4 regions of the Streptomyces sp. NPDC002499 genome follow, and region 3 is predicted to be linked to each of the others. Evidence: riboswitches for the same ligand, from Rfam matches in the RefSeq annotation. Region 3 holds a riboswitch; each other region holds the start of a gene.
The links. Region 3 has a riboswitch for cobalamin ahead of ACWD5F_RS39795 (ribonucleoside-diphosphate reductase subunit alpha). Riboswitches for the same ligand answer to the same signal wherever they lie in the genome.

Region 1: linked by a shared signal. The riboswitch ahead of ACWD5F_RS27280 (cobalamin biosynthesis protein) and the one ahead of ACWD5F_RS39795 (ribonucleoside-diphosphate reductase subunit alpha) in region 3 are both predicted to bind cobalamin.
Region 2: linked by a shared signal. The riboswitch ahead of metE (5-methyltetrahydropteroyltriglutamate--homocysteine S-methyltransferase) and the one ahead of ACWD5F_RS39795 (ribonucleoside-diphosphate reductase subunit alpha) in region 3 are both predicted to bind cobalamin.
Region 4: linked by a shared signal. The riboswitch ahead of ACWD5F_RS35415 (CbtB domain-containing protein) and the one ahead of ACWD5F_RS39795 (ribonucleoside-diphosphate reductase subunit alpha) in region 3 are both predicted to bind cobalamin.

What each region holds. Positions count from the first base shown of each region.
Region 1 is NZ_JBSFXO010000009.1:439,745-447,143, reverse strand. Features, by position in the region: gene ACWD5F_RS27295 (lysozyme) at 1-284, shown strand, start outside; gene ACWD5F_RS27290 (anion permease) at 438-1,685, shown strand; gene ACWD5F_RS27285 (hypothetical protein) at 1,719-1,940, shown strand; cobalamin riboswitch at 2,062-2,201, shown strand; gene ACWD5F_RS27280 (cobalamin biosynthesis protein) at 2,303-3,247, shown strand; gene ACWD5F_RS27275 (cobyric acid synthase) at 3,244-4,755, shown strand; gene cobN (cobaltochelatase subunit CobN) at 4,752-7,399, shown strand, end outside.
Region 2 is NZ_JBSFXO010000014.1:78,524-85,922, reverse strand. Features, by position in the region: gene ACWD5F_RS35455 (PaaI family thioesterase) at 1-303, opposite strand, end outside; gene ACWD5F_RS35450 (winged helix-turn-helix transcriptional regulator) at 396-881, shown strand; gene ACWD5F_RS35445 (universal stress protein) at 998-1,660, shown strand; gene ACWD5F_RS35440 (enoyl-CoA hydratase/isomerase family protein) at 1,712-2,788, opposite strand; gene helR (RNA polymerase recycling motor ATPase HelR) at 3,025-5,190, shown strand; cobalamin riboswitch at 5,287-5,510, shown strand; gene metE (5-methyltetrahydropteroyltriglutamate--homocysteine S-methyltransferase) at 5,683-7,399, shown strand, end outside.
Region 3 is NZ_JBSFXO010000016.1:219,361-226,759, reverse strand. Features, by position in the region: gene ACWD5F_RS39800 (ribonucleotide-diphosphate reductase subunit beta) at 1-786, opposite strand, end outside; gene ACWD5F_RS39795 (ribonucleoside-diphosphate reductase subunit alpha) at 786-3,143, opposite strand; cobalamin riboswitch at 3,267-3,395, opposite strand; gene ACWD5F_RS39790 (GNAT family N-acetyltransferase) at 3,460-3,966, opposite strand; gene mctP (monocarboxylate uptake permease MctP) at 4,048-5,676, opposite strand; gene ACWD5F_RS39780 (DUF3311 domain-containing protein) at 5,673-5,927, opposite strand; gene ACWD5F_RS39775 (YbdD/YjiX family protein) at 6,098-6,295, opposite strand; gene ACWD5F_RS39770 (carbon starvation CstA family protein) at 6,270-7,399, opposite strand, start outside.
Region 4 is NZ_JBSFXO010000014.1:70,680-78,078, reverse strand. Features, by position in the region: gene metE (5-methyltetrahydropteroyltriglutamate--homocysteine S-methyltransferase) at 1-157, shown strand, start outside; gene ACWD5F_RS35425 (histidine phosphatase family protein) at 286-894, shown strand; gene ACWD5F_RS35420 (CbtA family protein) at 983-1,735, opposite strand; gene ACWD5F_RS35415 (CbtB domain-containing protein) at 1,758-1,979, opposite strand; cobalamin riboswitch at 2,015-2,159, opposite strand; gene ACWD5F_RS35410 (LacI family DNA-binding transcriptional regulator) at 2,294-3,220, opposite strand; gene purU (formyltetrahydrofolate deformylase) at 3,267-4,172, opposite strand; gene ACWD5F_RS35400 (methylenetetrahydrofolate reductase) at 4,169-5,041, opposite strand; gene ACWD5F_RS35395 (aminomethyl transferase family protein) at 5,071-6,414, opposite strand; gene ACWD5F_RS35390 (extracellular solute-binding protein) at 6,807-7,399, shown strand, end outside.

The sequences.
Region 1 (7,399 bases), on a different contig from region 3:
GCTGGATCAAGTCGTTCAGCGCCGAGGTGCGGCGGCTGACCGGGCGCCTGCCGGTGATCTACACGACCGCGCACTGGTGGAACCTGTGCACCGGCGGCAGCGACGCGCTTGCCGCGAACCCGCTGTGGATCGCCCGCCACGACTCCGCGGACACGGGAGCGCTGCCGGCCGGATGGTCGTACTGGACCTTCTGGCAGTACGACAACAGCGGCAGCCTGCCGGGTGATCAGAATCTCTTCAACGGGACCCGGACCCAGCTGAAGAGGTTCGCCCGGGGCTACTGAGCCATGGGGCGCGGGGGTCGTCGAGGTCGCCGGGACGGATCGGTGCGGCGACCCCCCGTTTCATACACCACCAAGCCCCCCTCAGTTCACTTTCCGTTCATTCAGGTTGCCTACGTTCAAAGGACCGATGACCTCGAACGATTGCCTGGGTAAATGGAAAACTTCTCGCTGATCCTCGCGATTGTGGTCGTAACCGCTCTCGCGTTCGATTTTACGAACGGTTTTCACGACACCGCCAACGCGATGGCCACCACCATCTCGACCGGTGCGCTCAAGCCCAAGGTGGCGGTGGCGATGTCCGCCGCGCTCAACCTGGTGGGCGCCTTCCTCTCCGTGGAGGTCGCCAACACGATCTCCAAGGGTCTCGTCGACGAGACCGGCATCCGTCCCGAGGTCATCTTCGCCGCCCTGGTCGGCGCGATCCTGTGGAACCTGGTGACCTGGCTCGTCGGACTGCCGTCCAGTTCCTCGCACGCCCTGATGGGCGGTCTGATCGGCGCCACCATCGCCTCGGCCGGCACCGGTGCGGTGCACGGCGACGCGCTCGTCACCAAGGTGCTGCTGCCGGCGGTCGCCGCCCCGATCGTGGCCGGTGTCGCCGCGCTGCTCGCGACCCGCCTGTCCTACCGGCTCGGCAGGAAGGCCGACGGCAAGGCCGCCGCGAAGGGCTACCGCGCCGGCCAGATCGCCTCCGCCGGACTGGTCTCGCTGGCCCACGGCACCAACGACGCGCAGAAGACGATGGGCATCATCACCCTCGCCCTGGTCGCCGGCGGCGCCGTGGCCCCCGACTCCGACCCGCCCACCTGGGTCATCCTCTCCGCCGGTCTCGCCATCGCGCTGGGCACCTACCTCGGCGGCTGGCGGATCATCCGCACCATGGGCAAGGGCCTGACCGAGCTTCAGCCGCAGCAGGGCTTCGCCGCCCAGACCAGCGCGGCGACCGCCATCCTGGCCTCCTCGCACCTCGGCTTCTCCCTCTCCACCACGCACGTCGTCTCCGGCTCGGTGATGGGCGCGGGCCTCGGCCGCAAGGGCGGGGTGGTCCGCTGGTCGACGGCGACCCGCATGTTCGTCGCCTGGGGCCTGACCCTGCCGGCCGCCGCCCTGGTGGGCGCGCTCGCCGAGTCCGTCACCGACCTCGGCGACTGGGGCACGGCGGTCGTCGCCGTCTTCCTGATCGCCTCCAGCGCGGCCATCTGGAAGCTCTCCCGCCGCGAGGTCGTCGACCACAGCAACGTCAACGAGACCGAGGAGCCGCCCGGCGTGGTGACCACGGCGATCGCCGCCGTGACCCCGCCTCCCGCGGGCCCGGTCACCGACGACCTGACGGCCACCATCCCGGCGCCCGCGGCCCCCGCGGCCGATCCGGCCGCCCCGTCGGCCGCCCCCGCTCTCTGATCCCCGCCCACCGGTAACGAAGGAATCACCAGCATGCACATCGACTGGGCGGCCCTCGGCTCCGTCTTCGGCGTCAGCCTCGTGGTCACTGTGGGCCTCGTGGCCCTGTTCACCCTCGGCGTCGCGGGCCTGTCCCGCCAGGAGAGGGCGACGGCCCAGGGCGGCTCGGCCACCCTCGCGGTGACCGGCGCCTACGTCTGCTTCGCGGCGTGCGCGGCGGCTGTGGCGTACGGGATCTCGCTGATCGTCGCCTGATCCCCCGACTCGTCCCCGCCTGATCCCCGCCTGTTCCTCGACCGATCGTCCGCCGACCTCCGACGGGCCCTGTGTGGGCCTCAGCACACTCTCCCGTCGCAGGTCAGCGGCAAGTTGACGGTTCTTCCAGGCCCGTGGTGGACTGCCGGGGCCAAGTACGGCGGCAAGAGAGGAAGCCGGTGTGATTCCGGCGCGGTCCCGCCACTGTCACCGGGGTAGGTAGTCCCGGGAGCCAGGAACTCTCGCCGTCGCTCTCTTCGAACCAGGGCGCGGACACCCTGAGTGAGGACAATTCGCCATGCGCGGCCGCCTGTTGAGGTCCATCACCCGAGCTCTGCCCGACCCGACGGCCGGCTGAGCCGATGCGTGCCGATCGCGTCTTCGCGTACGGCGCCACCGCCGGCCTCCTCGGTGACCATCTGCTCGGCGATCCGCGCCGCGGCCATCCGGTCGCCGCGTTCGGCCGGGCCGCCGGTGCCGTGGAGCAGGTGCTGTGGCGCGACCACCGCGGCTGGGGCGCCCTGCACACCGCCGTGTGCGCGGGCGGCGCCGTCGCCCTCGCCGCCGCGGCAACGTCCGCCGTACGCCCCTCCCGTACCGCCTCCGTCGCGCTGACCGCCGCCGCCACCTGGGCCGTCGTCGGCGGCACCTCCCTCGCCCGCGAGGCCGGGGCCATCGGGCAGGCTTTGGCGGCCGGGGACATCGAGCGCGCGCGGGCCCGGCTGCCCCATCTCTGCGGGCGCGACCCCCAGGCCCTCGACGCCGACGGGATCGCCCGGGCCGTCGTCGAGTCCGTCGCCGAGAACACCTCCGACGCGGTGGTGGGCGCGCTGGTGTGGGGCGCGGTGGCGGGCGTGCCGGGCCTGGTCGGCTTCCGGGCCGTGAACACCCTCGACGCCATGGTCGGGCACAAATCGCCCAAGTACCGCCGCTACGGCTGGGCTTCGGCCCGCCTCGACGACGTGGCCGGCTGGCCGGGGGCGCGGCTCACCGCCGTCCTCGCGACCGTGGCGGGCGACGATCCGCGCGGGGCGGTACGCGCCTGGCGCGCCGACGCGGGCAAGCACCCGAGCCCCAACGCCGGGCCCGTGGAGGCCTCGTTCGCGGGGGCGCTCGGGGTGCGGCTGGGCGGAACGCTGGCCTATGGAGGGCGAGTCGAGCACCGGCCCGTCCTCAATGGCGCCTCGGGGCGCGCCGTCGTCACACAGGACATCGAGCGGGCCGTACGGCTGTCCCGGCGCGTCGCTCTGCTCGCGCTCGGCGTGAGCGTCGCCGGGCGGCTGCTCGCGAAGGGGCGCAAGTCATGAGCGGCGGCGGGCTGTTGGTCGCCGGGACCACCTCGGACGCCGGCAAGAGTGTCGTCACCGCCGGGATCTGCCGGTGGCTGGTGCGGCAGGGCGTGAAGGTCACGCCGTTCAAGGCGCAGAACATGTCCCTCAATTCGTTCGTGACGCGCGAGGGCGCGGAGATCGGGCGGGCGCAGGCCATGCAGGCGCAGGCCTGTCGGATCGAGCCGACCGCGCTGATGAATCCCGTGCTGCTCAAGCCCGGTGGCGAGCGGAGCAGCCAGGTCGTGCTCATGGGCAAGCCCGTGGGCGAGATGAGTGCGCGTGGCTACCACGGCGGGCGGCAGGAACGGTTGCTCGGGACCGTGCTCGACTGTCTCGCGGAGTTGCGGGGCACGTATGACGCGGTGATCTGTGAGGGGGCCGGCAGTCCTGCCGAGATCAATCTGCGGCGGACCGACATCGTGAACATGGGGATCGCGCGCAACGCGCGGCTGCCCGTGCTCGTGGTGGGCGACATCGACCGCGGGGGCGTCTTCGCCTCCTTCTTCGGGACGGTCGCGCTGCTCAGCCCGGAGGATCAGGCCCTGATCGCCGGGTTCGTCGTCAACAAGTTCCGGGGCGATGTGTCGCTGCTGGAACCGGGGTTGGAGATGCTGCACGGCCTCACCGGGCGGCGGACGTACGGCGTGCTGCCGTTCCAGCACGGGCTCGGGATCGACGAGGAGGACGGGCTGCGCATCTCGCTGCGCGGGACCGTCCGCGAGTCCAACACCGCGCCGCCGGTCGGCGAGGACGTGCTGCGCGTCGCCGTCTGCGCGATCCCGCTCATGTCCAACTTCACGGACGTGGACGCGCTGGCCGCCGAACCGGGCGTCGTGGTGCGGTTCGTGGACCGGCCCGAGGAGCTGGCCGACGCCGATCTCGTCGTGATCCCGGGGACCCGGGGGACGGTCAAGGCGCTGGAGTGGCTGCGGGAGCGGGGACTTGCCGACGCCCTGGTCCGCAGGGCCGCCGAGCAGCGGCCGATCCTCGGTGTCTGCGGTGGTTTCCAGGTCCTCGGCGAGCACATCGAGGACGAGGTCGAGAGCCGGCGCGGACACGTGGACGGACTCGGGGTGCTGCCCCTGCGGGTGCGGTTCGCGCGCGAGAAGACCCTCACCAGGCCGGTGGGCGAAGCCCTCGGCGAGCCGGTCGAGGGGTACGAGATCCATCACGGGGTCGCCGAAGTCCTGGGAGGAGAAACCTTCTTGGACGGCTGCCGGGTCGGTCAGACCTGGGGGACCCACTGGCACGGCTCGCTGGAGTCGGACGGGTTCCGGCGGGCGTTCCTGCGCGAAGTGGCGGCCGCCGCGGGGCGCCGGTTCGTGCCGGCCGCCGACACCTCCTTCGCCGCGCTGCGCGAGGAGCAGCTCGACCGGCTCGGCGACCTGATCGAACAGCACGCGGACACGGACGCGCTGTGGCGGCTCATCGAGTCCGGCGCGCCGCAAGGACTGCCTTTCATTCCACCGGGAGCGCCCGCATGAGCACAGTGTTGTTGTTGTCGACCGCCGACACGGATCTGCTGGCGGCGCGTGCCGCCGGCGCCGGGTACCGGATCGGCAACCCGAACCGGGTGGATGTCGAGGGCGAGTTGCCCGCGCTCGTCGAGGGTGCGGACATCGCCGTCGTACGGCTGCTCGGCGGCAAGCGCGCCTGGGAGGACGGGCTCGCCGCGCTGAAGGCGTCCGGGATCCCGACGGTGCTGCTCGGCGGGGAGACCGTCCCCGACGCCGAGTTGATGGCCGAGTCGTCGGTGCCGGCCGGTGTGGTGGCCGAGGCGCTGCGGTACCTCGTCGAGGGCGGCCCGGAGAACCTCTCGCAGCTGGCCCGGTTCCTCTCCGACACCGTCCTGCTCACCGGCGAGGGCTTCGAAGAGCCGCGGAAGATGGCCGAGTTCGGCGTCCACGGCGAGCGCGCCTTCGTCGAGGGCCGGCCGACCGTCGGCGTGCTCTTCTACCGAGCGCATCACCTCTCCGGCAACACCGCCTTCGTGGACACCCTGTGCGACGCGATCGAGGCGAAGGGCGCCAACGCCCTTGCCGTGTACTGCGGTTCGCTGCGCGGCGCGGACTCCGGGCTGTACGACATCCTCGGCAGGTCCGACGCGCTGATCGCCACCGTCCTCGCCGCGGGCGGCACGCACGCTTCGCAGGCCTCGGCCGGCGGTGACGAGGAGGCGTGGGACATCGGGGCCCTCGCCGACCTCAACGTGCCGGTGCTGCAAGGACTTTGCCTTACGTCGTCCCGCGCGGCCTGGGACGACTCCGATGCCGCCCTCTCCCCCATGGACGCGGCGATGCAGGTCGCGATCCCCGAGTTCGACGGACGGCTGATCACGGTCCCCTTCTCCTTCAAGGAGCAGGGTCCGGACGACGTCCCGGTGTACGTCGCCGACCCCGAGCGGGCCGCGCGGGTCGCCGGAATCGCCGTGCGGCACGCGAAGTTGAAGCACAAGCCGAACGCCGACAAGAAGCTCGCGCTCGTCTTCACCGCGTACCCGACCAAGCACTCGCGGGTCGGAAACGCCGTGGGGCTGGACACGCCCGCCTCGGCCATCCAGGTGCTGGACGCGCTCCGGGACGCCGGGTACGTCGTCGAAGGGCACCCGGACAACGGCGACGAGCTGATCCACACACTCATCAACGCCGGTGGCCACGACGTCGAATGGCTCACCGAGGACCAGTTGGCCGCCGCGCCCGCGCGGGTGCCGCTCGCCGACTACCAGGCGTGGTTCGACAAGCTCGAACCGGCGCTCAGGCAGGGCATGTCGGACGCGTGGGGTGAGCCGCCGGGCAACCTCTACGTCGACGGCGACGACATCGTGCTGGCGTCCCTCCAGTTCGGGAACGTCGTGGTCATGATCCAGCCGCCGCGCGGCTTCGGCGAGAACCCGATCGCGATCTACCACGACCCCGACATGCCGCCGTCGCACCACTACATGGCCGCCTACCGCTGGCTGGACAACAGCTTCGGCGCGGACGCGATCGTCCACATGGGCAAGCACGGCACGATGGAGTGGCTGCCTGGCAAGGGACTTGGGCTCAGCGGCGGCTGCGCGCCCGACGCCGTGCTCGGCGAACTCCCGCTCATCTACCCGTTCATCGTCAACGACCCCGGTGAGGGCACCCAGGCCAAGCGGCGCGGGCACGCCACGGTCGTCGACCACCTCGTGCCGCCGATGGCGCGTGCCGACACCTACGGCGACCTGGCGAAGCTGGAGCAACTCCTCGACGAGTACGCGATGGTGTCCGACCTGGACCCGACGAAGGCTCCGGCCGTGCGCGCCCAGATCTGGACGCTGGTGAAGGCGGCCGAGCTGCATCACGACCTGCATGTGGACGACCAGCCGGACGACGCGGCCTTCGACGAGTTCGTGATGCACATCGACGGCTATCTGTGCGAGATCAAGGACGTGCAGATCCGCGACGGGCTGCACATCCTCGGCGGCGGCCCGGTCGGTGAGGCGCGCGTGAACCTCGTGCTCGCCGTGCTGCGCGCCTCGCAGGTGTGGGGCGGCCAGGCGAACGCGCTGCCGGGGCTGCGGGCCTCGCTGGCCGAGCACTTCGGGCTCGGCGAGAAGGAGTTGCTGACCGAGCCCGGCGCTCCCGTCAAGGTGCCGGTGGAGCTGACGGAACTGGTCGAGGGACCGGCCCGGTCGGCCGCCGACGCGATCGATCTGCTGGAGCAGCTGTGCCGCCGGTTCGCGGAGGGCATGGAGGCCCAGGAGTGGGACGTCACGACCGTCCCGGCGCTGGTCCGTGCCGTCATCGGCGCCGAACTCCCGGACGCCGTGGCGGTGTTGGAGTTCGCCTGCGAGGAGGTCGTCCCCCGGCTCGCCCGCACCACCGACGAGATCGACCACATCCTCAAGGCGCTGGACGGCGGTTACGTCCCGGCGGGTCCCTCGGGCTCCCCGACCCGCGGCCTGGTCAACGTCCTGCCGACCGGCCGGAACTTCTACTCGGTCGACCCCAAGGCCATTCCGTCCAGGCTGAGTTGGGAGGTCGGCCAGTCTCTCGCGGACTCGCTGGTGCAGCGGTACCTCCAGGACAACGGCGAGTTCCCCCAGTCCGTCGGCCTCACGGTCTGGGGCACGTCGGCGATGCGCACCCAGGGTGACGACATCGC
Region 2 (7,399 bases), on a different contig from region 3:
GTACCCCATGCCGACGGGGAGCGTGGACTGCACGGCACAGCCCGCGGCGGAGTCGAGGAGGGTGGCGTAGACACCGCCGTGCACGCTGCCGATGGGATTGTAGTGCTCCTCCCCCGGCAGCAGCGAGAACACGGCCCGGCCCTCGGCCACCTCGTCGAGCGTGAAGTCCAGCGTCGCCGAGACGGGCGGCGCCGGCAGCCGGCCCTCCTGCACGGCACGCAGGAGGTCCAGGCCGGAACCGTGCCCGACCGCCGCCGCCGTGATCGCGGGGTCCTCCCACTCGTACGTACGTGTACGTCCCATGTCGTGCCGCCTCCCAGCTGACTTCGTCATTCGAAGCTAGCGGGATCGTCAGCTGACTGTCAATGTCGAAGCCAGGCATCTACGATGGCGGAATGGAGTGGCTCGACGTCAGTACCGAGAACTGTCCCGTCCAGCGCACGCTCGACCTGGTCGGCGAGAAATGGACGCTGCTCGTGCTGCGCGACGCGGCGATCGGCGTCCGCAGGTTCGAGGAGTTCCGGCGGCACATGGGGTTGTCGGAGGCGGTCCTCAGCGACCGGCTGCGCAAGCTCACCGCAGCCGGGATCCTGCGGACCGTCCCCTATCAGGAGCCGGGCAGCCGGGCCCGCAACGAGTACCGGCTGACCCGCAAGGGCTGGGACCTCTGGCCGGTCCTGGTCGCCCTGCGCCAGTGGGGCGACACCTACGACCCGGACCCCGCGGGTCCCGTCCTGGACATGCGGCACACCGACTGCGGGGGGCCGGTACGCGTCGTCGTCGAGTGCGCCGACGAGCATGTCCCGCTCACGCCGAGGGACGTGACCGCGCGGCCGGGGTCCGGCGCGCGACCGTATCGGAGCTCGGTCGGGTCGGAGTGAGACACGGACGTTGACCGTTCGGCCTCTGTCCGCGAGGAGGAAGGCGAGGCAGGCTGGTGCACAGGGGATGCGACATCCCCCTTGTGCGCCAGTCTGTGCCAGAGAGGCGAACGGCCATGGAGCAAGTGATCGTCGCGCGTACCGACCGATCGACGGGCAGCCGGGACGCGGTCGAATGGGCCAGCCGTGAGGCACTGCTGCGCGGCCTGCCCCTGTGCGTGCTGCACGATCCCCAACCGGACCCGGCCGAGGCCAAGTTGGTCGTGCTCGGCATGCCCCGGGCAGTCTCGCAATCGCCTCTTCCGGCGAGCGTCCGCACTTCGATCACTCCGGTGGTCCTGGTACCGGAGGACGACGGCCAGACCTTCGGCCGCCCGTCGGGCGTCGTCCTCGGGATCGACGCCCACGACCCCGCGAGCGCGGCGATCGACTTCGCCTTCGACAGCGCACGGCTGCGCGGCACGCGCCTGCATGCCGTCCACGCCTGGCAACTCCCCCCGAGCGCGGCCGAGTTCCCGTTCGCCGTTCCGGAACAGGACCGCGCCACGTGGGAGGACCACGAAGTCCAGCTCCTGACCGACGCGTTGCGCCCCTGGCGGAGCAAGTACCCGGACGTTCCCGTACTCGAGGACGTCGTCCTGTTTCCGCCCGCCGAAGCCATGCTCCACCACTCGACGAACGCGGCGCTGGTCGTGGTGGGGGCGGGCGGCGAGTGGGGGGACGTGATCAGGGCGCTGCTGCGCGACACGATGTGCCCGGTCGCGGTGGTCCGCCGGTAGCCGGTGCGGTCCAGGCCGCCTGTGCCTCCCCGGGACGCGTCCGGTACGCGGCTAGGCCAGCCCCAGTTCCCGGTCGCCCAGCGCCTCGAAGAAGCGCTCCACGTCGGCGTCGCTCACCTCGGCGAGGGTGGCCGGGGACCAGTGCGGGTTGCGGTCCTTGTCGATGACCTGGGCCCTGATGCCCTCCACCAGGTCGGGGGCGGTGAGGGCCGCGCAGGAGACGCGGTACTCCTGGTCCAACACCCGCTCCAGGGAGTCGAGTCGCCGGGCTCGGCGCATGGCGGCGAGGGTGACCTTGAGGGCGGTGGGCGACTTGGTGAGCAGGGTCTCCGCCGTCTCCTTCGCGGCCGGGTCGCCGTGCGCGAGGAGCCGGTCGATGATCTCCTCCACCGTGTCGGCGGCGTAGCAGGAGTCGATCCACTCCCGGCGACCCGCCAACTCCCCTTCCGGGGACGGAAGTACATGCCGGTCCAGCGCTTCACGGACGGGCAGGTCGGCGAGATCCCCGACGAAGCCCGGGAGTGAGTCGGAGGGCAGGTAATGATCCGCCAGCCCGCACAACAGGGCGTCCCCTGCCCCGACTTGCGCGCCCGTCAAGGCCAAGTGGGTGCCCAGCTCTCCCGGGACACGGGAGAGGAGATACGTGCCGCCCACGTCCGGCACGAACCCGATGCCCGTCTCCGGCATGGCCACCCGTGAGCGCTCGGTGACGACGCGGACACTCCCGTGTGCTGAGACACCGACCCCGCCGCCCATCACGATGCCGTCCATGACAGCGACGTACGGCTTCGGGTAACGCGCGATACGGGCGTTCAGGTGGTACTCGTCCCGCCAGAAGGCGGCCGACGCGGTACCGTCGCCGTCGCGGGCGTCGTCGTGGACGACCCGGATGTCACCGCCCGCGCACAGGCCTCGCTCGCCCGCACCCGTGATGACGACGGTCTCGACGGAGGGGTCGGACTCCCAGGTGGTCAGGGCCTCGTCGATGCGGCGGACCATCGCGTGATCCAGGGCGTTGATGGCCCTCGGGCGGTTGAGGGTGATGTGGGCGGCCCGGCCGGCGGTGGTCAACAGCACGGATTCGCGCATGGTCTCCTTGGTTCCTTCCAGAAGCCGCTGGACCCGCAGGTCACGGACGATCTTCTGGACACCGTACGCGGAGACGGACAACACAAAGGCAGGGAGGTCCCAGCACTCCCTGCCACTAACAAGCTATAGCGCACGGGGGGCCTTGCGGCAAGGCCCCCTTCGTGGCGCACAATCACCGACCTGGGCCAAAAGGTGCCCATAGCCGCGTGAACCGCATGGGCCCGTCGAGCCGACGCCCAGCCACACCCCGCATTCGGAGCCTCGGAGCCAACGACGTGAACCCCCTCACCACCAGCGCGTTCGACCTTCCCGACCGCCTCTCCGCGAAAGCCGACCCGGCCCTGATCTCCGGCGACGAGAAGCATTTCGTGGCCATCGCGGAGTGCCTGGAGGAGTCGATCGCGGAGCTGACCGAGCGCCTCGACACCGCGCGCAAGGCACCCGGCGGCCTCGGCCGGGAGGCCATGGACCGGGACACCGAGGTCCACCAGGTGACCGCCCGCCTGCGCACCCTGCGCCGCTTCGGCCTGGATCTGTGCCTGGGGCACATGGTCCTCGCGGACGGCTCCGAGCCCGTGTACGTCGGACGCCTCGGCCTCACGGACAGCACGGGCCGTCGGCTGCTGCTCGACTGGCGCTCCCCCGCGGCCGAGCCGTTCTTCGGCGCCACCCACGCCAACCCGATGGGTCTGGCGAGCCGCCGCAGGTATCGCTGGACGGAGGGCCGGATCGGCGACTACTGGGACGAGGTGTTCACCGCGGACGGATTCGCCGGGCATGCCGCTCTCGACGACCAGTCCGCGTTCATCGCCAGTCTCGGCAGCAACCGGTCGGCGCGGATGCGGGACGTGCTCGGCACCATCCAGGCCGACCAGGACGCGATCATCCGCGCGGGATCCCGCGGCACGCTCGTCGTGGACGGCGGTCCGGGTACGGGCAAGACCGTCGTCGCCCTGCACCGGTCCGCCTACCTCCTCTACTCCGACCCCCGTCTCGGGCACCGCAGGGGCGGCGTCCTGTTCGTGGGTCCGCACCGGCCCTACCTGGACTACGTCTCCGACGTCCTGCCCAGCCTCGGCGAGGAGGGCGTGCAGACCTGCATCCTGCGGGACCTCGTCGCCGAGGGAGCGGCCGCGAAGGAGGAGAGCGACCCGGAGGTGGCCGCCCTCAAGTCGTCCGCGGACCTGGTGAAGGCGATCGAGAGGGCCGTCAGGTTCTACGAGGAGCCGCCCGCCAAGGGGATGACGGTCACCACCCACTGGTCGGACATCCCGCTGAGCGCCGACGACTGGGCCGTGGCGTTCGACGCGGCGGAACCCGGCACCCCGCACAACGAGGCGCGCGAGCAGGTCTGGGAGGAGCTGCTCACCCTCCTGATGGAGAAGCACGAGGGCGACGCCCCGACCACCCTGCTGCGCAAGTCGCTGCTGCAGAACCGAGCGCTGCTGACCGCCTTCAACCGCGCGTGGCCGCTGCTCGAAGCGGACGACCTGGTCGGCGATCTGTGGACGGTCCCCGCCTATCTGCGGATGTGCGCTCCCTGGCTGGACCGCGACGACGTGCAGAAGCTGCAGCGCGCGGAGGCCCAGGCCTGGACGGTGTCCGACCTCCCCTTCCTGGACGCGGCACGGCAGCGGCTCGGCGACCCGGAGGCGGCGCGGCGCGAGCGTCGGCACAAGGCCGTCCTCGCCGCGCAGCGCGAGCGCATGACCCAGGTCGTCGACAACCTGATCGAAGCGGTGTCCACCTCGGGCGACGACGGTGACGAGGGCATCGGCCTGGTGAAGATGCTGCGCGGGGAGGACGCCCAGGTCAGCCTGGTCGACGAGGCCGAACTGACCACCGTCGACCCGGACCTGCTGGCCGGACCGTTCGCGCACGTCGTCGTGGACGAGGCGCAGGAACTGACCGACGCGCAGTGGCAGATGCTGCTGCTGCGGTGTCCGTCCCGGAGCTTCACCATCGTCGGCGACCGCGCCCAGGCCCGGCACGGGTTCACGGAGTCGTGGCAGGAACGGCTCGAACGCGTCGGGCTCAACCGGATCGACGTGGCCTCGCTGAGCATCAACTACCGCACGCCGGAAGAGGTCATGGCGGAGGCCGAGCCGGTCATCCGGGCCGCGCTCCCGGACGCCAACGTGCCGACCTCCATCCGCAGCAGCGGTATCCCCGTCGTCCACGGCTCCGCCTCGGATCTGCCCTCGGTCCTCGACACCTGGCTCGCGGCACACGACGACGGGATCGCCTGCGTCATCGGCGATCCCACGTTCCGGGCGACGTCCCGCGTCCGCTCACTGACTCCCGAGTTGTCGAAGGGGCTCGAGTTCGACCTGGTCGTCCTCGTCGACCCCGAGAAGTTCGGCGAGGGCATCGAAGGAGCGGTCGACCACTATGTGGCGATGACCCGGGCGACCCAGCAACTCGTCGTCCTCACCAGCTGACAACCCCGCCCACGACCAGGGCTGATCCGGTCCCGGGTGGGCCGGATCACCCTCCGGACGGTGGACGCGGCGCTTCGGTCCGCCGCGCCACCCCGTAGGCTGGCCCGTGCAGCTGGTTCGCCCCGTCCGCCAGGCGGGATGCGTCGCAAGAGGGAACCCGGTGGGAATCCGGGACTGCCCCGCAGCGGTTAGCGGGAACGACCGCCGTCATACGCACTGGGCCCACGGAGGGCTTGGGAAGCGACGGCCAGTAGGAGTCCGCCGGGAGACCGGAGGACGTGCCCGCGAGTCCGAAGACCTGCCAACTGCCCGCGTACGGCCGAATCGTGCGCGGACATCCCGGTGACCTCGTGGGCGGGTCGGCGTACATACCAGGCGGACGACCGCGCAGTTCCACTGCCGCACGGGGTCGGGCCCGCCCGGTTTCGTCACCCTTCGCGCTCGCGTCCCGTCGCCGGGATCTCAGGGATCCATCTCGCGAAGGAGATCTCCGTGACCACCAAGACCGCAGCCGCGGCAGCGCGGGCCACCGTGTACGGCTACCCCCGCCAGGGCCCGGACCGGGAACTGAAGAAGGCCATCGAGGGCTACTGGAAGGGCCGCGTCACCGCCGACGCCCTGCGCGCCACGGCCGCAGAGCTGCGTGGCACCAACTGGCGGGAGCTGGCGAAGGCCGGCGTCGACGAGGTGCCGACCGGCGACTTCTCGTACTACGACCACGTCCTCGACACCACCGTCATGGTCGGCGCCGTCCCCGCCCGTCACCGCGCGGCCGTCGAAGCGGACGCCCTGGACGGGTACTTCGCCATGGCGCGCGGCACCCAGGACGTGGCGCCGCTGGAGATGACGAAGTGGTTCGACACCAACTACCACTATCTGGTGCCCGAGTTGGGCCCGGACACGGTCTTCGCCGCCGACTCGACCAAGCAGGTCGCGGAGTTGGCGGAGGCGCTGACCCTCGGGCTGACCGCCCGTCCGGTGCTGGTCGGCCCGATCACGTACCTCCTGCTGGCCAAGCCCGCCCCGGGCGTACCGGCCGACTTCGACCCGCTCACCCTGCTCGACCGACTGCTGCCGGTGTACGCCGAGGTCCTCGCCGACCTGCGGGCGGCGGGCGCCGACTGGGTGCAGCTGGACGAGCCCGCCCTGGTCCAGGACCGCACCCCGGCCGAGCTGAACGCCGCCACGCGCGCCTACCGTGACCTCGGTGGCCAAACCGACCGGCCGAAGCTCCTGGTCGCCTCGTACTTCGACCGGCTCGGCGACGCGCTGCCGGTGCTGGCCAAGGCGCCGGTCGAGGGGCTCGCCCTGGACTTCACCGAGGCCGCCGCGGCCAACCTCGACGCGCTGGCCGCCGTGGGCGGGCTGCCCGGCAAGCGACTGGTCGCCGGTGTGGTCAACGGCCGCAACATCTGGGGCAACGACCTGTCGGCGTCCCTCTCCACCCTCGGCACCCTGCTCGGCCTCGCCGACCGGGTCGACGTGTCGGCCTCCTGCTCGCTGCTCCACGTACCGCTCGACTCCGCCCGGGAGCGCGACATCGAGCCGCAGATCCTGCGCTGGCTCGCGTTCGCGAAGCAGAAGACGGCCGAGATCGTCACCCTCGCCAAGGGCCTCGCCCAGGGCACCGACACGATCGCCGCCGAACTCGCCGTCAACCGTGCCAACCTGGCCTCGCGTGCGGGCTCGCCGATCACACACGATCCGGCGGTACGGGCCCGCGCCGCCGCCGTCACGGACGCCGACGCCCGCCGTTCGCAGCCGTACGCCGAGCGCGCCGCGGCCCAGCGTGCCCACCTCGGGCTGCCGCTGCTGCCGACCACCACGATCGGCTCCTTCCCGCAGACCGGTGAACTGCGCACCGCCCGCGCCGACTTGCGGGCGGGCCGGATCGACACGGCCGGCTACGAGGAGCGCATCAGGGCCGAGATCCAGGAGGTGATCTCCTTCCAGGAGAAGACCGGTCTGGACGTCCTGGTGCACGGCGAGGCCGAACGCAACGACATGGTCCAGTACTTCGCCGAGCAGCTGACGGGGTATCTGGCCACGCAGCACGGCTGGGTGCAGTCCTACGGCACCCGTTACGTCCGGCCGCCGATCCTGGCCGGCGACATCTCCCGCCCCGAGCCGATGACCGTGCGCTGGACGACGTACGCCCAGTCCCTCACCTCGCGCCCGGTCAAGGGCATGCTCACCGGCCCTGTCACCA
Region 3 (7,399 bases):
GCACAGGTCGCGCCCGAACTGCAGCTCCGCCTCGACGGCTTCCTTCAGCATGTCGGTGACCTGCTGCTGGAGCTGGTCGTCGAAGAGGTCCGGCTCCTCCTTGCGGACGGTGTCGACGACGTCGAACGCGAAGGACATGTGCATGGTTTCGTCCCGGAACACCCAGTTCGTGCCGGTCGCCAGACCATGCAGCAGCCCCCGGCTCCGGAACCAGTACACGTAAGCGAAGGCCCCGTAGAAGAACAACCCCTCGATGCAAGCCGCGAAGCAGATCAGATTGAGGAGGAAGCGGCGGCGATCGGCCTTGGTCTCCAACCGGTCAAGCTTCTCGACCTCGTTGATCCACCTGAAGCAGAACTCGGCCTTCTCGCGGATGGAGGGGATGTTCTCCACCGCGTCGAAGGCAGCCGCCCTGTCCTCCGGGTCGGGGAGGTAGGTGTCCAGGAGGGTCAAGTAGAACTGGACGTGGACTGCCTCCTCGAAGAGCTGGCGGCTCAAGTAGAGCCGGGCCTCGGGGGAGTTGATGTGCTTGTAGAGGGTCAGTACGAGGTTGTTCGCCACGATCGAGTCGCCCGTCGCGAAGAACGCGACCAGCCGGCCGATCATGTGCTGCTCACCCGGCGTCAGCTTCGCGAGGTCGGTGACGTCCGAGTGGAGGTCGACCTCCTCGACGGTCCAGGTGTTCTTGATGGCGTCCCGGTAGCGCTCGTAGAAGTCGGGGTAGCGCATGGGGCGGAGGGTCAGCTCGAAGCCGGGGTCGAGCAGGTTCTTGGCTTCGGTCGTCATTATTGGCAGGCCTCGCAGGACTCGGGGTTTTCCAGGGAGCAGGCGACCGCGTCGGGGTCAACGGCCTGCTGGACGGGGACGGTTGCTTGGGCCTGGGCGGCGCGGGCGATCCGGGTCGCCGGCCGCGAGCGCAGGTAGTACGTCGTCTTCAGGCCCTGCTTCCACGCGTACGCGTACATCGACGAGAGCTTGCCGATGGTCGGGGTTTCCAGGAAGAGGTTGAGGGACTGGGACTGGTCCAGGTACGGGGTGCGGGCCGCGGCCATGTCGATCAGGCCGCGCTGCGGGATCTCCCAGGCCGTGCGGTACAGCGCGCGGACCTCCGCCGGGATCCAGGCGAAGCCCTGCACCGAGCCGTTGGCCTCGCGCAGCGCCTCGCGGGTGCGGGCATCCCAGACGCCGAGGCGCTTCAACTCGTCGACCAGGTAGGAGTTGACCTGGAGAAACTCGCCCGACAGCGTCTCGCGCTTGAACAGGTTGGAGACCTGCGGCTCGATGCACTCGTAGACGCCGGCGATCGAGGCGATGGTGGCGGTGGGGGCGATCGCGAGGAGGAGGCTGTTGCGCATACCTACCCTGGCGATACGTTCCCGCAGTGCCGCCCAGCGCTCCGGCCAGGTCAGTTCGACGTCGTAGTGGTCGGGGTGCAGGACGCCCCGGGCCGTGCGGGTCTTCTCCCAGGCGGGGAGGGGGCCGTTGCGTTCGGCCAGGTCCGTCGACGCCTCGTACGCGGCGAGCATGATGCGCTCGGCGATGCGGGTGGAGAGGGCCTTGGCCTCGGGGGAGTCGAAGGGCAGGCGGAGTTTGAAGAAGACGTCCTGGAGGCCCATGGCGCCGAGGCCGACGGGACGCCATTTCGCGTTGGAGCGGCCCGCCTGCTCGGTCGGGTAGAAGTTGATGTCGACGACCCGGTCGAGGAAGGTGACGGCCGTGCGGACGGTCTCGTCCAGCCGGTCCCAGTCGATGTCCCGGCCGACCACGAAGGCGCCGAGGTTGACCGAGCCGAGGTTGCAGACCGCGGTCTCGCCGTCGTCCGTGACCTCCAGGATCTCCGTGCAGAGGTTGGAGGAGTGGACCGTGTGGCCCGGCTCGGCGGTCTGGTTGGCGGTGCGGTTGGCGGCGTCCTTGAAGGTCAGCCAGCCGTTGCCGGTCTGCGCGAGGGTGCGCATCATGCGGCCGTAGAGGTCGCGGGCCGGGATGGTCTTGCGGGCGAGCCCGGCGGCCTCCGCCTTGCGGTACGCGGCGTCGAACTCCGCGCCCCACAGGTCGACGAGTTCGGGCACGTCGGCGGGGGAGAACAGCGACCAGACGCCGTCCTCGTTGACCCGGCGCATGAACTCGTCCGGGATCCAGTGCGCGAGGTTGAGGTTGTGCGTACGGCGGGCGTCCTCACCGGTGTTGTCCCGCAGCTCCAGGAACTCCTCGATGTCGGAGTGCCAGGTCTCCAGGTAGACCGCGGCCGCGCCCTTGCGCCGGCCGCCCTGGTTCACGGCGGCGACGGAGGCGTCGAGTGTCTTGAGGAACGGGACGATGCCGTTGGAGTGTCCGTTCGTGCCGCGGATCAGTGAACCCCGGGAGCGGATGCGGGAGTAGGCGATGCCGATGCCGCCGGCGTGCTTGGAGAGGCGGGCGACCTGGTGGTAGCGGTCGTAGATGGAGTCCAGCTCGTCCAGCGGGGAGTCGAGGAGGTAGCAGGACGACATCTGGGGGTGCCGGGTGCCGGAGTTGAAGAGCGTGGGGGAGGAGGGGAGGTAGTCGAGCCGGCTCATCAGGCGGTAGAGCGAGGCGACTTCGTCCAGGGCGCGCGTGCTGTCGTCCTCCGCGAGGCCGGCGGCGACGCGCAGCATGAAGTGCTGGGGGGTCTCGACGACCTTGCGGGTGATGGGGTGGCGCAGCAGGTAGCGGCTGTGCAGGGTGCGCAGGCCGAAGTAGCCGAAGCGGTCGTCGGCGGTGCGGTCGATCAGTTCGTCGAGGCGGGCCGCGTGGACGCGGACGAACTCGGCGGTGCGGTCGGCGATGAGGCCCTCGCGGTGGCCGACGGCGACCGACTCGGTGAACGACGTCACGCCCTGCGAGGCGGCCTCGGCGCGGATGGAGACGGTCAGCAGCCGGGCGGCCACCTGCGAGTAGGCGGGGTCCTCCGAGATGAGACCGGCGGCGGCCTCCGTGGCCAGCTCGCGCAGTTCGGCCTCGTCGGCCTGCGCGGACCGGCCGCGCAGCGCGGCGGCGGCGACCCGGCCGGGGTCGGCGTCGGGGAGGTCGGCGGTCAGCTCGGTCAGGATCCGCAGCAACGCGGTACCGGGGCCGTCGGTCTCCGGCGCGGTGACTGAAGCCGGGTCGGCTGGCGCGATGGTCACGTGGGGCTCTCCCTCGCTGGGCACGGGGGCCAGGCGGAGGGCAGGGGGCAGCCACGAGCGCACGACGGCGTCGCGTCCCCGGCCCATTCCACGAGGCCCGGACGTCATGGCACCCGACCGGCTTGGTCGGGCGCGCTGTCGGCAGGTCCTCGGACTGACGCCCATACGTGTGCGAACACGCATGAGTACACCGTTGCGGGACAGTTCCGGATTCGCACCGGATTCCCCTGCGACGACAGCGAGCATGAGCATACATCTTGTGCTGGGTTGTAGGAGCACCCCTAGATGTTGTGTCGCGCGCCGACTTCGGAGCGTGTCAGAACGTCAACTGATAGGTGAGCAGCACGAAGTCGCCGGCCTCCGGAATGGGGTTCCAGTCCCGTTCCGGGACGCGGACGAAGCCGAGGCGTTCGTAGATGCGGTGGGCGGCGCGCATGGTCGGCTGGGTGGACAGGACGATGCCGGTGCAGTCCTCGGCGGCTCGTGCGCGGTCGACGCAGGCGCGGACGAGTGCCTCGCCGGCGCCCCGGCCGCGGGCCGCCCGGTCGACGGCGAGCATGCGGATCTCGGCCTCGGTGGGGCCGGCCCGCTCGGCCATGTGCGTGCCGGCCGTGACGAAGGTGACCCCGCCGAGGATCCGGTCCCCGTCCGCGGCGACCAGTACGTCGGCGACGGCCGCCCGCTTGGCCACGTCTTTGAGCTCGCCGAGGTACCAGTCGCTCTCGCCGAAGGTCAGCAGGTCGTCCTGGAGGTAGGCCTGGGCGGTGATCTCGCCGAGGGTCTCGTATTCGGTGGGGTGCGCTGCCCGGATCACGATGTCCATGCAGGCGAGTGTGCCCGACGGGTACGACAACGGGCCGCCGGATTTTCTCCGGCGGCCCGATGACCCGTTGACCGGGAGCGTCTAGTGCGAGGTCCCCGCCGTGGCCGGCGGCAGTTCCACCTCCACGCCCGGGTCGCCCGCGTCCGCGGTGTAGTCGCCCGGCTGCGTCTCGTCCACGCCCTCCGGGGCCTTCAGTGCCTTCAGGACGAAGGTCAGGACCACCGTGACGACGACGTTCAGGACGAACGCCGTGAGGCCGATGTAGCCGATCTCGCCGATGCCGGGGATCTCCTTGGAGGAGCCGCCGAAGTGCTTCTGGGTCGGGGAGGCGACGCCGTACGCGGCGGCCGTGCCGTAGATCATGCCGACCGCCCAGCCGGCGAGCAGGGCCCAGCGGTGGAACCAGCGGGTGAACAGGCCGCCGACCAGGGCCGGGAAGGTCTGGAGGATCCAGATGCCGCCCAGGAGCTGGAAGTTGATGGCGACCGTCTTGTCCATCGTCAGGACGAAGACCAAGGCGCCGACCTTCACCAGCAGGGACACCAGCTTGGAGACCTTGGTCTCCTGGGCCGGGGTGGCGTCCGGCTTGATGAAGTCCTTGTAGATGTTGCGGGTGAAGAGGTTCGCGGCCGCGATGGACATGATGGCCGCGGGCACCAGTGCGCCGATGCCGATCGCCGCGAAGGCCACGCCCGCGAACCAGTCCGGGAACATGTCCTCGAACAGCTGCGGGATCGCCAACTGCCCGTTGCTGACCTTCACTCCGGCCGCGATGGCCATGAACCCGAGCAGCGCCAGCAGGCCGAGCATCAGTGAATACAGCGGCAGGATCGTGGTGTTGCGGCGGATCACCTCACGGCTCCTGGAGGAGAGCGTCGCGGTGATCGAGTGCGGGTACATGAAGAGCGCGAGCGCGGAGCCCAACGCCAGGGTGGCGTACGTCCATTGACCCGCCTCGGCCGGCGCGAGGGCGCCGCGCGGCTTGCCGGTCGCCGGGTTGGTCTGCGCGAACGCCTCGCCGGCCTTGGCGAAGATGTCGTCGAAACCGCCCAGCTTGATCGGGATGTAGATGATCGCCACCGCGATGACGATGTAGATCAGCGTGTCCTTCACGAACGCGATCAGCGCGGGCGCGCGCAGTCCCGAGGAGTAGGTGTACGCCGCGAGCACGCCGAAGGCGATCAGCAACGGGAGGTCCTTCACGAACCAGTTGGTGTCGTCACCCCCGCCGACGCCCATCACGTCCAGGACCGCCTGGATGCCGACGAGTTGGAGCGCGATGTACGGCATCGTCGCGAGGATGCCGGTGACGGCCACCGCGAGCGAGAGGCCCTTCGAGCCGAACCGGCCGCGCACGAAGTCGGACGTCGTCACATAGCCGTGCTTGTGCGAGACCGACCAGAGGCGGGGCAGGAAGGTGAAGATCAGCGGGTAGACGAGGATCGTGTACGGCACCGCGAAGAAGCCGGCCGCGCCGGCCGCGTAGATCGCCGCCGGGACCGCCACGAACGTATACGCCGTGTAGAGGTCGCCGCCGAGCAGGAACCAGGTGACCCAGGTGCCGAACGACCGTCCGCCCAGGCCCCATTCGTCGAGGCTGGCCTCGTTCTCGGCCCGGCGCCAGCGGGCCGCCAGGAAGCCGACGACCGTGACGGCCACGAAGAAGAAGATGAAGACGGCGAGCGCTACGCCGTTCACGCCGTCGTTCACTTGGCGGCACCCTTCGTGCGGGCGCGCTGGTCACGCTGCCACAGCTGGTACGCGGTCATGGTCAGCGCGGTGGAGATCAGCACCCACAGCATCTGGTACCAGTAGAAGAAGGGGATGCCGATGAACGTCGGGTCGGTCTTGGCGTAGGAGCCGACCCAGAGCATCGCCACGAACGGGGCGATCAGACAGAGGGCGATCACCACGCGGACCGGTGTCACCACCGGTGGTTTCACTTCGGGCACTTCTGACATTCCGCGGCTCCGTCCCCTCACTGGCCACCAGGGATCGCCTGTGATCACCTGGGTAACGCGCAGGCAATGTAGGTCACGGTGTCACGGATGCGGAAGACCTCGTCCGCATATCGGTATGTCGATTCTGTGAAGGCCCGACAGATGGCCCAACGGGGCTCCGCGAAAGGCTCTCAGCAGCAACGGAAGCCCTGTCGCGGGTCCGCTTCCTGACGGTCCGTGCGCATCCGTTCGAAGGCCTTCCGCGTGGGTACCTCGGCCTGTGGATGGCCCTTGCGCAGGTGGACGACGTAGCGGTCGTACGCCGACTCGTCGGTCAGCTCGCGCACGTACCAGCGCACGCTTCTAAACGCCCGACGGAGTGACCGCATCGCGTTCCTCCTCCTTCTCCTTGTGGGTCGGGAAGAGGCCGGCCGGGGCCAGGATCCTGGACTCGACATAGGGCGCCTCGCTCAAGGTGGACAGCGCGGGCCGGCGGACGTGCCGGACACAGACCCGCAGCGAGTCCGCGATCACGACGATGATCAGGACCGCGAGGACGGCGGTGAGGACGCCGTCCACCGTGGAGTTGGTGACCACGGTGTGCATGTCGTCCATGGTCTTGGCGGGCGGTAGCACCTTGCCGGAGTCGATCGCGTCCTGGAAGACCTGGCGCTGCTTGAAGAAGCCGACCCGCGGGTCGCTGGAGAAGACCTTCTGCCAGCTCGCCGTCAGCGTGACCGTGGCGTCCCAGGCGAGCGGGATCCCGGTGATCCAGGCCCACTTGAGGCGGCCGGACTTGACCAGCAGGGTCGTGCAGACGGCGAGGGCGACCGCGGCCAGGAGCTGGTTGGAGATGCCGAAGATCGGGAAGAGCTGGTTGATCCCGCCGAGGGGTTCGTGGACACCGACCCACAGGAAGTAGCCCCACAGCGCGCACACGATCGCGCTGGTGATGGCCAGGCCGGGCTTCCAACTCACGTTCTTGAAGGGCCTGATGACGTTGCCGAGCATGTCCTGGAGCATGAATCGGCCGACCCGGGTGCCGGCGTCGAGCGCGGTCAGGATGAACAGCGCCTCGAACATGATCGCGAAGTGGTACCAGAAGGCCCGCAGGCTCCCGCCGGTGACCTTGGAGAAGATCTCCGAGACACCGACGGCCAGCGTGGGCGCGCCGCCCGTGCGGGAGAGCAGGCTCGACTCCTCGACCCGCTGCGCCGCCCGGGCGAGCGCGTCCGGTGAGATCTGGTAGCCCCAACTCCCCACCACCTGCGAGGCGTTCTGCACGGTGGTGCCGATGACCCCGGCCGGCGCGTTCATCGCGAAGTACAGACCGGGGTCGATGATGCTCGCCGCGAGCAGCGCCATGATCGCGACGGAGGACTCCATCAGCATGGAGCCGTAGCCGATCATGCGGACCTGCGTCTCCTTCTGGATCATCTTCGGCGTCGTACCGCTGGAGATCAGCGCGTGGAAGCCGGACAGCGCCCCGCAGG
Region 4 (7,399 bases), on a different contig from region 3:
CCTGCTCCGCACCGGGCTCAAGGCCATCCCCGTCGAGCGGCTGTGGGTCAACCCCGACTGCGGCCTGAAGACCCGCGGTTGGCCCGAGACCCGGGCCTCGTTGGAGAACCTGGTCGCCGCCGCCCGCACGGTCCGTGAGGAACTGTCCGGGGCCTGATGCCGGGATCCGTCGACCGGGGAGGGCAGTTGGAGAGCCCTCCCCGGTCGGCGCGCGTACGGGCCGTGTCCAATGGAGACCCGTACACCGGACCCGTACACCGTGAACCGCATCAGGAGGAGCCGCCCGTGACCAGCCGTGTCACCTTCATCTCGCCCGCGATGAGCACCTCATTGCGCCAGGCGCGCTTCGACGACGGGGGTTCGATCGAGGCCAGCGGAGAGGCGCGGGCCCGTGCCGCGGCCGGAACCCTGCCCTCGGGTGCGCGGGTCGTCGTAGGCCCCAGTGCGCGCTGCCGTCAGACGGCGACCGCGCTGGGCCTCGACGGGTCCGAGGAAGCGGCGGAGTTGGCGGGGTTGGACGTGGGGCGTTGGCGAGGGCTCACCCTCGCCGAGGTCGGCGCCGGTGAGCCCGAGGCGGTGGCTCGGTGGCTGGCGGACCCGGCGTCCGCTCCGCACGGCGGGGAGTCCGTCGAGGAGTTGTGCGCGCGGGTGGCACGGTGGCTGGAGGCGTCCCTCGCCACGGACGGCCGTACGCTCGCCGTGGTCGAACCGGACGTCGTACGGGCCGTGGTGGTGCACGCGTTGGGCGCGCCCGCGGCGGCCTTCTGGCGGCTGGACGTGCTGCCGCTGACCGCCACCGCGCTCAGTGGGCGGGCCGGCCGCTGGAACGTGCGGATCGGACAGCCGCTGGATACCGCCGAGGCGGCTCAAGTCCCGTCGGCCGGCGGTTCATGAGGCCGCGTCCCGGTGCCGGCGTGACTGACGGAAGAACGCGAGAGGGCCCCGGACGGTTCCGCGGGGCCCTCTCGTCAGGTCGGTCGTGTCAGTGGGCTGCGGGCACCGCCGTAGGCGCCGGGACCCGGGCGGGCTTCGGGTTCAGCAGCCGTTCGGCCAACTCGCCGAAGGCCAGGCCGAATCCGCCCCACAGGGTGATCTGCATGGCCAGCGCGGAGAGCCTGAAGCGCCACAGCACGGTGGCCGGGAAGTCCGCGGGGACCTCGTTGATGACCGGCAGGAACGCGTACGCCAGCCCGATCACCACAGCGAACGCGGCGAGCGCGACGACGGTCGCGTACCAGGTGCCCAGACTCGGTGCGAGCCGCTTGCCGAGGATGGTCGCGGCGACCGCGAGGAGCACGCTGAGCACCATCATCAGGAAGTACAGGGTGGTCCGCTTGCCGATGGTGTCGGGGTCGCCGACCGCCGGCGGGTTGGCCGGGTACTTCAGGAACGGCACGACGTAGACGGCCAGCAGCGCGCAGCCGGAGAGCAGCAGCGCGGTCGCGCGCGGGCTGAACCGGCCGACGCGGCCGAGCGCGAAGCAGAATCCGAGGGCGGCGATGCCGCCGAACGCGACGCCGTAGATCAGGACACCGGTGGCCAGGCCGGCGGTGGACTGCAGGGAGCGGGAGACGATCTCCATCTCGTGCTCGTGGGCGTGCGCGTCCTCGAAGGCGATCGCCTTGTCGACGTTCGGTTCACCCAGGAAGTAGGCGACGACGAGGGCGAGCACGCCGGCGGCGAGGCCGGCGAGCATGCCCCGCACAAGAAGGTTTCGCACCGTTGCGGAGTTCATGTGAGTGCTGGTTTCCCTCGGGTCAGTGGCAGGGGAAGCCGAGCAGGTGACGGGCGTCGTGCACCCACTCGTGGACGTCCGAACCGGACACGAGGGAGGTGGCGCCCTGTTCGGCGCCGACGAAGTACAGCAGGACCAGCATCAGGATGCCGAAGAAGACCGCCCAGGGGACGATCGCGCCGATCGGCAGCTTGGCGGGGAGAACGGGGGTGGTGGCTGTCGGCTGAGCGACATGCTGCGCCATGGCAGGGCCTCCTCTGGGAGTTCGCGTCCCATCTCGGTGGTGCACAGGACGACGGCTACGGGTCTGACTCGCCCCCCTCCGTTAAAGGGGTGGCACACAGTGGCGCGACCGTGCCGGACTCCCACCGGCTTCCGTTTTGGTGTCGTCGATATCAGAGTGACCGTACCGTGTGTCGCGAACATGGCCAATACCGCGCTACCTGGGGTGATGCCGGTCTCGCCCGCCGAGTGACGAGGATCATCGGCCTGGGCCGTCAAATCACCGCGTGGATACGCCGGTTCGGGCGCCGTACGCCCGGCGGTCCCGCGCGCCGGTCACACCGAGGCGCGGACCACGATCCGGCCCCGCACCGGCGTCAGGCCCTCCGAGTCGATGCCGAGGGCGGCCCGGGCGGCGAGCCGGCCGAGGGCTTCGGCGTCGATGTGGACGGTGGTGAGCGCGGGCGTGGTCAGGGAGCCGTGCTCGGTCTCGTCGAAGCCGATCACGGCCATCTCCTCGGGCACCCGAAGTCCGAGGTCGCGCAGGGCGGTCAGGGTACGCAGCGCGATGTCGTCGTCGAAGGCGGCCACGGCGGTCACGTCCGGATGGGCCGCGCGGAACGCCCCGACGGCGACCGCGCCGGCTTCTCGCGGGCGGGGGACGACGAGGCGCTCCAGGGGTGGCAGGCCCAGGCGCCGGGCGGCCTCGCGGGCGAACCCGAGGCGGGCCTCGGTGAGCGGGAAGTCGTGGTCGGGCATGGCCATGGTGATCCGGGTGTGCCCCCGCTCGGCGAGATGGCCGATCTGCAGGGCGGCGTTGGCGGCGAACCCGTTCTCCCAGTCCTCCTCGATGGGACCGTGCTCGCGCATGTAGACCTCGCCGAGTCGCAGCACGGCCCGCGGCACGACGGTGTCGAGGATCTTCTGCGTGGCCTCGGGCGCGGTGTGCCCGTGCCGCACGAGCAGGACGTGGTCGTGGGCCGCCAACTCCTCGTCCAGGCCCCGGACATAGCTCCGGGAGAAGTTGCCCTCCAGACCCTCGTCGACATTGAGGACGACGATGCGCGAGGACCCCTCGCGCAGTGCCCGGGCGATGCCGTGCGGGACGTACCCCAACTTGTGCGCGGCGGCCAGGACCCGTTGTCTGGTCGCCCCGGAGATGGTCTGCCGGGGGTCGTCGTTCAGTACGAAGCTCACGGTCGCCCGGGAGACTCCGGACGCCTCGGCCACGTCGCTCAGCGTCACCCGGCCGGAACGGCCCATGCCGGCACACTCCCGCCTCTGGAACGATTAAGCGCCGGCACTCAGCCTAGGCGAACACGATGGTGTGGTTGCCGTTCCTGACGACCCGGTCCTCGGCGTGCCACAGCACCGCCCGGGAGAGGACCGCGCGTTCCACGTCGGCGCCCCGGCGGGTCAGGTCCGTGGCGGTGTGGGCGTGGGTGACGCGGACGACGTCCTGCTCGATGATCGGGCCCTCGTCGAGGTCCTCGGTCACGTAGTGGGCGGTGGCGCCGACGAGCTTCACGCCGCGTTCCTTGGCCTTGGCGTAGGGCCCGGCGCCGATGAAGGCGGGCAGGAAGGAGTGGTGGATGTTGATGATCGGGACGCCGAGCCGTTCGATGAGGTCGCCGCTGAGGATCTGCATGTAGCGGGCGAGGACGACGAAGTCGACGTTGCCCTTGAGCAGCCGCAGGTGTTCCGTCTCGGCGGCGGACTTGTCCGGCCCCTGGGAGGGCACGTGGAAGAACGGGATGCCGAAGGCGCGTACCTCCTCGGCCACATCGGGGTGGTTGGAGATCACCATCGAGACGGTGAGGGGCAGTTGGCCCTGCCGATGGCGCCAGAGCAGGTCGAGCAGGCAGTGGTCGGACTTCGACGCGAAGATCGCGACCCGCTTGGGGACCGACAGGTCGCGCAGCGTGTACGTCAGACCGAACCGTTCCACGAGGTGTTCGTCGAGGTCCGTCCGCAGGGCGGGCAGCGCGGCCCGGAGGCCGTCGAGGCCGAACACCGTGCGCTGGAAGAAGGCGCCGCCCTGCGGGTTGTCGGAGTACTGGTCGAGGGCGACGATGTTGGCGCCGTGCCCGCTGAGGACCGACGTCACGGCCGCGACGATGCCGGTGGCGTCCGCGCCCTGCACGATCAACGAGGCCTGCTGCGCGGGGTTTTCCGCCGTGCCGGCGCGGGCCGGGGCGTCCTGCGTGAGGGTCATGCCGTGCTGTCCTTCCGGAAGCGGGCGGCCCAGTCGGAGGTGGCCGCGATCCCGCCGAACGTATAGAAGTGGATCTTCAACTCGCCGTGCCGGGCGGGGTCGTGGGCCGCGGCGAGGTCGCGCAGGAAGCGGTCGGGGCCGGCGGTGCCCATGAGGTTGGTCAGGGAGAACCCGTACTTCTTGACGACGGAGGCGCTGGTGCCCACGCCGAAACGGGCCGCGTAGGACAGGAGTCGGCGCGCTCCGGCGGGTCCGGGGACGCCGATCCTGATCGGGAGGTCGATGCCTCGGCTGCGGACCTCCTCCACCCAGGCGAGCACCGGGTCGACGTCGAAGCCGAACTGCGTGATGATCTCGCCGTCCAGGGGGTGTGCGGCGAGGGCCTCGTGCTTGTTCCGCAGCGCGGACCACAGCGTCAGGTCGTCGATCGACGGATGGCCCTCGGGGTATCCGGTGATGCCCACGTGCCGCACGCCGTACTCCCCCAGCAGTCCTGTGTCGATGAGGGACAGCGAGTCCGCGTAGGGGCCCTCGGGGTGTGCCGGATCGCCGCCGACGAGGAACACGTTGTCGGACGTGCCGTCGGCGCGCAGGCCCGCGAGGAACCGCTCGAAGTCGCCGCGGGAGCCGAGGCGGCGGGCGGATATGTGCGGTACGGGGACGAAGCCGAGCCGCTTGACCGCCCGGGCCGCGTCCAGACGCATCGGGAGGTCCTCGTTGCCGAGGAAGGTGATGTTGATGCGGGTGCCCTGGGGGATGCGGTCGCGGGCCTCTTCCAGTCCGGGGACGTCCTTGCCGGTCATCTCCAGGGAGAAGTCCTCGAGCAGCGCGGTGCCGACCGCTGTTCCTGTCGTGCTCGCGGGGTTCATCGTCGTGGGTCTCGCTCTCTGGGCCCGCGTCAGCGGTCGCGGCGGTAGAGGGTGCGCGCGTGCTCGTCGAACGGCGACGGCCGCACGGTGGCACGGATGCGGGGGAAGCCGAGGTCGGCCTCGGGATCGGTGCCGGGACCGGGGTGCTCGCCCCAGACCACGCTCACCTCGGTGCCGGGCACGGCGTGCTCGGCGTCGATCAGGGTCTGGGCGAGGACCGCGCCCACGGGGTCGATCGACGCGCTCTGCATGGTGACGCCGACCAGACCGTCGGCGGACTCCACCCGGTGGCGTGCGTACGAGAGCACGAACCCGGAGTCCTGGCCCTCGCCGATCGCCGCGCGCACGTCGGCGGGGTCGAGGACGAGGGTGACCTTGGTGCGCCGCACCTCGTCCTTGGCCTTCTCCAGGGCGTCCCGGCCCACGAAGTCGTGCCGGAAGGAGATCATCTTGCCGTAGCCGAGTTCGTACGGCGACACGTAGTAGTCCTCGATGTCCTCCGAGAAGTAACTGCCGTTCAGCGGGCGCTTGCCCTCGATTCCGAACAAAGGCAGTTGCCTGCGGTATTCCAGCAGTTCGGGGTCGGTGTAGATGGCGGGCACCGGGGACGGTATCCAGCCGCTCTCGACGCTGGGGGTCGTGTACGCGAGGGCGCCGACCTGGATCAGGCCGAGCGGTTCGCCGACCTTCAGGAACCTCTCGTGCACGTGGGCCGCGTGCTCCCAGGGGCCGATGAACTCGAAGCCGGCCTGGCCCGCCATGCCGTGCCGCAGGGCGCGCAGCGGGCGCCCGTCGAGGACGACCGGGCTGGAGTGGAAGAACTTCGTCTCCGGCAGTGGGCCGCCGAAGGCCCGCTCGGCCAGCTCCACGGCCAGCGGCCCCTGGATCTGGTAGCGGAACAGCTTCGGGTCACCCCCGCCGGGCCGGAAGGCGGAGGAGGGGTCGGTGGCGAAACCGACGTCGTAGCCGCCCTTTTCCGCGTGGTACTGCACCCAGTGCTGGGCGGCGGGGATGCCGCTGAGCAGGTACCGGTTCTCGGCCTCCCGGGCGAGGATCCCGTCGGTGACGATGTGGCCTTGTCGGGTGACCGGCACGTACTGCTTGGCCTGTCCGATCGCGAACCTGGCGAAGTTGTTGACGCCGTGATCGGCCAACACCCGGGTGGCGTCGGGGCCTTCGATCGTCAGGTCGTACATGTGGTGCGAGAGGTCGAGCAGGGCCACGCCCTCGTGCCAGGCGTTCTGCTCCTGCCGCCAGCCCGCGTACTCGCGCGCGACGACCTCGGGGGTCCACGGCTCGGCGCCCGGTCGCCACAGCAGCCTGACCGGCGAGCCGGCCGAGTCGATGCCGTCCTGGAGGGAGGGGGTTGCCATGGCGGCTCCTTCGTGTCGCTGTCCGTCCCGGTGAGGGCAGCTAAATCGTTCTAGTGAAAGCTAACAGGACCGACCCTGCGGGCGGGTGGCTCCGGACGCGCAAGCATTGCGTGCGCTCGGCGCGCCGAGCATGGTCGTTCGCTTCGCTCACCCTCGAAAGTCTTTCGTAACCGGGGCTTTTCTCCTCCTTGTCCCGGAGGTGACGCGCATGTCAGTGTCCCGGTCCAGCAGGCAGGCCGCTGCGGCGGTGCGCACGAAAGCCTTTCGCGCTGCTTTCCGTATCTGCCTTGCGCACCCCATGGCATTGCGAGAGAAAGAGGCAGAGCATGCACGGGACTTCGAGATCGAGAGCTCGGCGCATAGTCGTATCCCTGACCACCGTGTCGGCCGCCGTGGCCATCGCCTCCTGCGGGACGTCGGGGCCGTCCACGACGTCGTCCTCGAAGGGCCTGACGATGTGGGCGCTCAACGACCAGACGATCCTCAAGGAGTCGGTCGACGCCTACAACAAGAAGCACCCGGACGGGAAGATCACGCTGCGGCTGTTCGCCAACGACGACTACAAGCAGAAGCTGCGCGTGGCCTTCGGCGCGAACCAGGCACCGGACATCTTCTTCAGCTGGGGCGGCGGCGCCCTGAACGACTACGTCAAGGCGGGCAAGGTCGACGCCCTGTCCGCGTCCCAGGTCGAGACGGACCGGTTCACGCCGAGCGTGATGCAGAGCGCCACCTTCGACGGCAAGGTCTACGGCGTGCCCGCCAACGGCCTGGCGCCGGTGGTCCTCTACTACAACAAGAAGGTGCTCGCCGACGCGGGCGTCCAGCCCCCGAAGACGTACGACGACCTGCTCGCGGCCGTGAAGAAGCTGAAGGCCAAGAACGTCATCCCGATGTCCCTCGCGGCCAACTCCAAGTGGCCGACGCTGATGTACACGGAGTACCTGCTCGACCGGACCGGTGGCTCCGGGGTGTTCTCGAAGATCGC